DNA from 3 places in the Tardiphaga sp. 862_B3_N4_1 genome. Region 1 is predicted to be linked to each of the others. Evidence: predicted binding sites of a transcription regulator. Region 1 holds the regulator's gene; each other region holds the start of a gene.
The links. The regulator PhoB, encoded in region 1, activates phosphate uptake and scavenging genes when phosphate is short. The targets are predictions, from matches to a motif close to TGTCATNNANCTGTCAT.
Positions count from the first base shown of each region.

Region 2: AB8B02_RS01975 (esterase-like activity of phytase family protein) is a predicted target of PhoB. The motif match lies at 750-766, and genes of this name have one in related genera.
Region 3: AB8B02_RS25880 (alkaline phosphatase) is a predicted target of PhoB. The motif match lies at 1,383-1,399, and genes of this name have one in related genera.

Region 1 is NZ_JBPWQB010000002.1:2,032,043-2,034,313, reverse strand. Features, by position in the region: gene AB8B02_RS26870 (GcrA family cell cycle regulator) at 176-685, shown strand; gene phoB (phosphate regulon transcriptional regulator PhoB) at 882-1,586, opposite strand; gene phoU (phosphate signaling complex protein PhoU) at 1,679-2,271, opposite strand, start outside.
Region 2 is NZ_JBPWQB010000001.1:406,964-409,234, reverse strand. Features, by position in the region: gene AB8B02_RS01980 (Bug family tripartite tricarboxylate transporter substrate binding protein) at 1-526, shown strand, start outside; gene AB8B02_RS01975 (esterase-like activity of phytase family protein) at 836-2,191, shown strand.
Region 3 is NZ_JBPWQB010000002.1:1,807,851-1,810,121, forward strand. Features, by position in the region: gene AB8B02_RS25880 (alkaline phosphatase) at 1-1,335, opposite strand, end outside; gene argG (argininosuccinate synthase) at 1,454-2,271, opposite strand, start outside.

The DNA of each region.
Region 1 (2,271 bases):
TCGGATACGACATCTCGTGCGGCGGTAGATCCTTTTGACACATCCAGTGCGGCGTAACAGCCGGACGCGAAATTCGCGCCCGGTGAGCGCTAAAGGATTCTGACCGCAGGGATTTTTGAAGTCTCAACTCGCAGCGCTGCCCGGTCAGGCCGGCGCTCACGAAGGGAAAACGGCGATGACGGTAATGACATGGACCGACGATCGCGTCGAACAGTTGAAGAAACTCTGGGAAGGCGGCCTTTCCGCCAGCCAGATCGCTGCGGAACTCGGTAACGTGACCCGCAACGCCGTGATCGGCAAGGTTCACCGCCTTGGCCTGTCCGGCCGTGCCAAGAGCCCCTCCTCGGCAGCTCCGCGGCAGCGCAAGGCGCGCCCGGCGCAGCAGATGGTACGCGTCGCCCGCCCGATGGCACGCGGCAATACCGCGCTGGCCCATAATTACGAGATCGAGGCCGAGCCCGACCCGATCGCCTATGACAACATCGTGCCGATCAGCCAGCGCCTGTCGCTGGTCGAACTCAACGAAGCCACCTGCCATTGGCCGATCGGCGATCCGTCGAGCGCGGACTTCTACTTCTGCGGCGGCAAGGCCCTGGCCGGCGCCCCCTATTGCGCGCATCACTCGCGCATCGCCTATCAGCCGGCCAGCGACCGCCGCCGCGCGGTGCCAAAGCCGACGCGCTGAGCTGGAAAGCATCTAAACCAAATGAAAATGCCCGGTGATGAGCCGGGCATTTTTTTGTTTTGGGGGAATTGTGAGCGGAGACCTCTCCGCCGTCATACCCGGCGAATGCCGGGTATCCACGTCTTGGCCGAACACAAAGACGTGGATGGCCGGGACAAGCCCGGCCATGACGAGAATAACTGTCGATAGCGGAGTATTACTCCGCCGCCTTGTCGAACCGGTCATCCAGCGCGTAGCCGGCGCCGCGCACGGTGCGGATCGGATCGGGCTCGCCGGCGGGATTGAGCAGCTTGCGCAGACGGCCGATATGCACGTCGACGGTGCGCTCGTCGATATAGATGTCGCGGCCCCAGACGCTGTCGAGCAACTGCTCGCGGCTGAACACGCGGCCCGGATGTTCCAGGAAGAACTCCAGCAGGCGATATTCGGTCGGACCGAGATCGATCGGACGGCTCGAGCGCACGACGCGGCGCTTGTCACGGTCGAGTTCGATGTCGCCAAACGCCAGGACGGTGGCGAGACGCTCGGGAGCGGCACGACGGAGCAGGCCCTTCACGCGGGCGAGGAGCTCCGGCACCGAGAACGGCTTGACGATATAGTCGTCGGCGCCGGTGGCGAGACCGCGAACGCGCTCGCTCTCTTCGCCGCGCGCCGTCAGCATGATGATCGGCAATGCCTTGGTTTCGGGCCGTGCGCGCAGGCGGCGGCACAGTTCGATACCGGACAGACCCGGCAGCATCCAGTCGAGCACCACGAGATCCGGCACCCGCTCCTTCAAGCGGGTGTCGGCATCGTCGCCGCGCGCGACAGTTTCAACGTCATAGCCTTCGGCGTCGAGGTTGTAGCGAAGCAGCGTCGTTAGTGCCTCTTCATCTTCCACAACCAGAATGCGTGCATTCACAGCCATCTTGATCAATATCCTCAGTGACGTCCGACAAGTCTTTAAATCATGATCCTTGCGGAAGACTGGCTTCCACTTTTCAGGGCCATGCTTCAGACAGTCGGCGTATTCGCGAATGTGGTCATGTCGCCCTTCGGGCGCTTGTCGAGGATCTGCTGACCCTCGATCATGTAGAACACGGTTTCCGCAATATTGGTGGCATGGTCGCCGATCCGCTCGATGTTCTTGGCGCAGAACATCAGGTGGATACAGAACGAGATGTTGCGCGGATCTTCCATCATATAGGTAAGGAGCTCGCGGAACAGCGAGGTGCAGATCGCGTCGATTTCCTCGTCGCCCTTCCACACCGTCATCGCGGCCGGCAGATCGTGTGCGGCATAGGCGTCGAGCACGGCCTTGACCTGGGTGGTCACGAGGTCGGTCATGTGTTCGAGGCCGCGGATCAGCTTCAGCGGATGGAAGTCGCTGTCGAGTGCATTGACGCGCTTGCCGATGTTCTTGGAGAGATCGCCGATACGTTCCAGATCGGTGGCGACACGCAGCGCGCCGACGATCTCGCGCAAATCGACAGCCATCGGCTGGCGCTTGGCGATGGTCAGCACGGCGCGCTCTTCGATCGTGCGCTGCAACTGGTCGATCTCGGCGTCGGTGGCGACGACGCGCGCACCGAGCGCGACATCCCGGC
Region 2 (2,271 bases), on a different contig from region 1:
GAAAGAGCCGGGCAAGTACTCCTACGCATCGGGCAGTTCGTCGGCGATCGTCTCGGGCGCGACCTTTGCCCGCCTCGCCAAGCTCGATCTCCTGCACGTGCCTTACAAGAGCTCACCACCGGCGCTCACCGATGTCATCGCCGGCCGTGTCAGCATGATGTTCGTCGACGTTCCGACCGGCCTGCCGCATGTCAACGCCAAGGCGTTGAAGTCGCTTGCGGTGACCACGAAATATCGCTCCAAACTGCTGCCCGATCTGCCGACCATGGACGAGGCCGGCGTGAAGGGCTTCGACATCACCTCGTGGCAGGGCTATCTCGGCCCGGCCAACATGCCGAAGGACATCGTCGTCAAGCTCAACGCCGAAATCCGCAAGATCGTCGAACGCCCCGAAATCCAGAAAGACCTCGCCAACCGCGGCATGGAAGCCTTCTCCGGTACGCCGGAAGAATTCGACGCCTTCCTGAAGGATCAGCTCAAGGTGTGGGAGAAGCTGATCACGGATGCAGGGATCGAGAAGCAGTAGGCGCATTTCAGATAGAACCGCACGGCAGGTATGTTCGTCATGCCCGGCGAATGCCGGGTATCCACGTCTCGGCTACAAAGAAGACGTGGATGGCCGGGACATCCAGCGAAGCCGCGCTTCGCGCTTTGCCCGGCCATGACGATGGTTTTGCGTGGGTTGAACGAAGAGGAACCGCGCCTAACCCGCAGCCGCGGCGACCCCATGCCGCAGCTCTTTCCCCCGCTGTCACCCATTCGTCACGGAACTGTCAGCGCAGCGTAACGCCCGCCCCCCAGAACACCGCGCATGGTCACCACAAAGGAGACAACCATGCGCAGCACATTCCTCTGCTCCGTCGCTTCCCTCGTCATGCTTTCTTCCGCAGCCTTTGCGCAGTCGGAAGGCGAATTTCCAGCCAAGCTCGCCGGCCATGCCGTGCTGCCGGCGACGTCGACCATCGATGCGCCAGCGGATGCGCCGAACGACCTGAAGACCTCGGGCAAATACACAACCGGCAAGCGCGTCGACGCGCTCGGCACCGTGATGGGCAAGTCCTATGAGCGCGCCACCGGCATCTCGCTGCCGATGAAGGGGCAGCCGCTGCAGGGCCATTCCGGCATCAAGGTGATGCCAGACGGTTCGTTCTGGGTGCTGACCGACAATGGCGCCGGCTCGCGCTACAATTCGGCCGACTACATGATCTATCTCAATCATCACAAGATCGACTGGAAGAACGGCAAGGTCGAGCGTCAGGCCACCGTGTTCCTGCACGATCCCGACAAGAAGGTGCCGTTCCGCATCGTTCACGAAGACACCGCCAAGCGCTACCTGACCGGCGCCGATGTCGACACCGAAGGCTTCCAGATCGTCGGCGACAATTTCTGGATCGGCGAAGAATTCGGCCCCTACATCATCAAGGCCGACAAGACCGGCAAGGTTCTGGCTGTGTTCGACACCGTCGCCGACGGCAAGCCGGTGCGTTCGCCCGACCATTGGTCGGTGCAGTCGCCGGGCGCACCGGGCGCCACCTACACCACCGTCAACCTGCGCCGCTCCAAGGGCTATGAAGGCTTCGCCTCCTCCAAGGATGGCAAGTTCCTATACGGCCTGCTCGAAGGCCCGATCTGGGATGCCGAGAAGAAGGACTGGGAAAAGGTCGACGGCAAGGAAGCTTCGCGCATCCTGGAATTCGACGTCGCCAACGAGAAGTTCACCGGTCGCTACTGGCAGTACGTGTTCGAACAGAACGGCAATGCCATCGGCGACTTCAACATGATCACCGCCGACAACGGCCTGATCATCGAGCGTGACAATGGCGAAGGCACCAAGGACAAGGCCTGCGCCGACGGCAAGCGCGGTGAAGACTGCTTCCCGGATCTCGCCAAGTTCAAGAAGGTCTACAAGATCGAACTGAACGACGCCAATGTCGGCAAGCCCGTTCGCAAGATTGGTTTCATCGACCTGATGAAGATCCAGGACCCGAACAAGCTGGCCCGCAAGCCGCTGAATGACGGCGTGCTGACCTTCCCGTTCTTCACCATCGAGAACGTCGACCAGGTTGATGCCACCCACATCATCGTCGGCAACGACAACAACCTGCCGTTCTCGTCGAGCCGCGAGCCGAACAAGGCCGACGACAACGAGTTCGTGCTGCTCGAAGTCGCCGACTTCCTGAAGGCGAAGTAATCAACGCGAGCAGGCATCAGCCTGAACGACGAAAGCCCTCCCGCAAGGGAGGGCTTTTCTGTTGAGCGCGGCTCTCTGAC
Region 3 (2,271 bases), 220 kb from region 1:
CTCCTTGCTCATGTCGTCATTGACGGTGCCGACGAGGCTGTTGGGATGGCTGTGGTCGGAGACGACGAGGATGAGCGTGTCGTCGCCGCGCTTGGCCGCCCAGTCGCGCGCCAGCTTCACGGCATTGTCGAGCATGATGACGTCATAGACGGCGCGGTCCATGTCGAGCAGATGGGCGTATTTGTCGATCAGGCCCGACTCGACCATCAGGAAGAAGCCGTTGTCGTTGCGCGACAGGATCTTGAGCGCGCCATGCACCTGCTCGGTCAAATCAGGCTGTTGCGGATATTTCTTCACGCCGCCGCCGCCGAGAAACTTGCGGTCCAGCACGCCGTCCATATTGCCGGGCGTGAAAAGTCCAAGCAGCTTGCGCGTCTCCGGCTTCTTGGCGAGGCCGTTCAGTTCGGGCGCCGTGGTCGCCACCGAATAACCGGCATCACGGAAGCGTGCGACATAGTCGACGTCATCCTTGCGCTTCGATGTCGCGGCCGCCTGCGGCAGGAAATTCGCTGCGCCGCCGCCCATCAATACGTCCGGTTTGGCCGCAAGGAACTGCGCGACGATCTCGTCATAGGCCGCGCGGCGGCGGGTATGCGCGATCATCGCGGCGGGCGTCGCGTCCTCGACCTCGGTATTGGTGACAATGCCGATCGCCAGATCGAGCTTGCGCTTCGCGAGGCTGGTGATGGTTTCGACCTGCGGATCGTCGAACACATTCGCGGTGCGATCCGCATAGACGCCCATCGCATTGGTTGCGGTCTTGTGGCCGGTGGCATAGGCGCTGGCCGAATTGGCGGAATCGGTGATGATGGAATCGGAGCCCGCCGTTGCCACCATCGCCATATGTGGCATGTCGTCCATCGCGAGCTTGCCGCGGCTCTTGCCTTCGGTGATGCCCTTCGAAAGAATTCTGGCGCCGACGCGGTGCGCCAGCGACATACCGTCGCCGATAAACAGGATCACATTCTTCGCCTTGCGCGGACCGGTATCGTAGACGTTCCACGTCACCGCGCGGCTGCGCACGCCGTCGCTGACTTCGATCTTGTAAGTCCCGGCTTTGTCGAGCGTCACGTCGCGCAGCAGCAAGGCGGACTGATCCTTGCCGTCTTCCTTCGCGATGTAGTCCGGGGATTTGCCGAACGCTGCGGTCTGATCGGCGCCGTTGATCGTCACCTTGATGTCGGCGGCCTGAACGAGTTCGGGAAACTCGACCTTGAAGTCGAATTTCGCGCCCGCGAGGATATCAGCGCGGTCGAGCGGATAGATCGTCTGCGCGCAGATTGGCGCGCTCATGAAAAAAGCCGCAAACGCGGCCAGCAACGACGTGTTTCTCATGGTGGACGTCCCGAGCGAGAGCCTGCGTGAGGCGATGTCCTTCCAATATAACGGCCGGATGACGTGACGACGACATCCGGCCGTTTGATCTTATAGTTCGAGCGTCTCCGCCGCGCCCTCAGCTCTTGTCGTTGTCGAGCTTCGGAATGTTTGAGCCTTCGCCAGCGCTCAGCAGGCCCGTCTTCGCATAGAGATCCAGCTTGGCGCGAGTATCGGTGATGTCGAGGTTGCGCATGGTGAGCTGGCCAATCCGGTCGGCTGGCGTAAACGGCGCATCCTCGACCTTCTCCATGCTCAGCCGCTCCGGCGCGTAGGTCAGGTTGGGGCTCTCGGTGTTCAGGATCGAGTAGTCATTGCCGCGGCGCAGTTCGAGCGTCACCTCGCCGGTGATCGCACGCGCGACCCAGCGCTGCGCCGTCTCGCGCAGCATCAAGGCCTGGGAATCGAACCAGCGTCCCTGATAAAGCAGCCGCCCGAGCCGCATGCCGCTGATGCGATACTGCTCGATGGTATCTTCGTTGTGGATGCCGGTGACAAGACGCTCATAGGCGATGTGCAGCAGCGCCATGCCCGGCGCTTCATAGATGCCGCGGCTCTTGGCCTCGATGATCCGGTTCTCGATCTGGTCACTCATGCCGAGGCCATGGCGGCCGCCGATGACATTGGCCTCGAGGAACAGCGCGACAGGATCGGTGAAGGTCTGGCCGTTCAGCGCAACGGGCTGGCCATCCACAAACCGCACCACGACCTTCTCAGCCTTGACGGCGCAGTCGTCGCGCCAGAACGGCACGCCCATGATCGGGTTGACGATCTTGATGCCGCTGTCGAGCTGTTCGAGATCCTTGGCCTCATGCGTGGCGCCGAGCAGATTGCTGTCCGTCGAATACGCCTTCTCGGCGCTCATCTTGTAAGCGAAGCCGTGGGCGGTCATGAAGG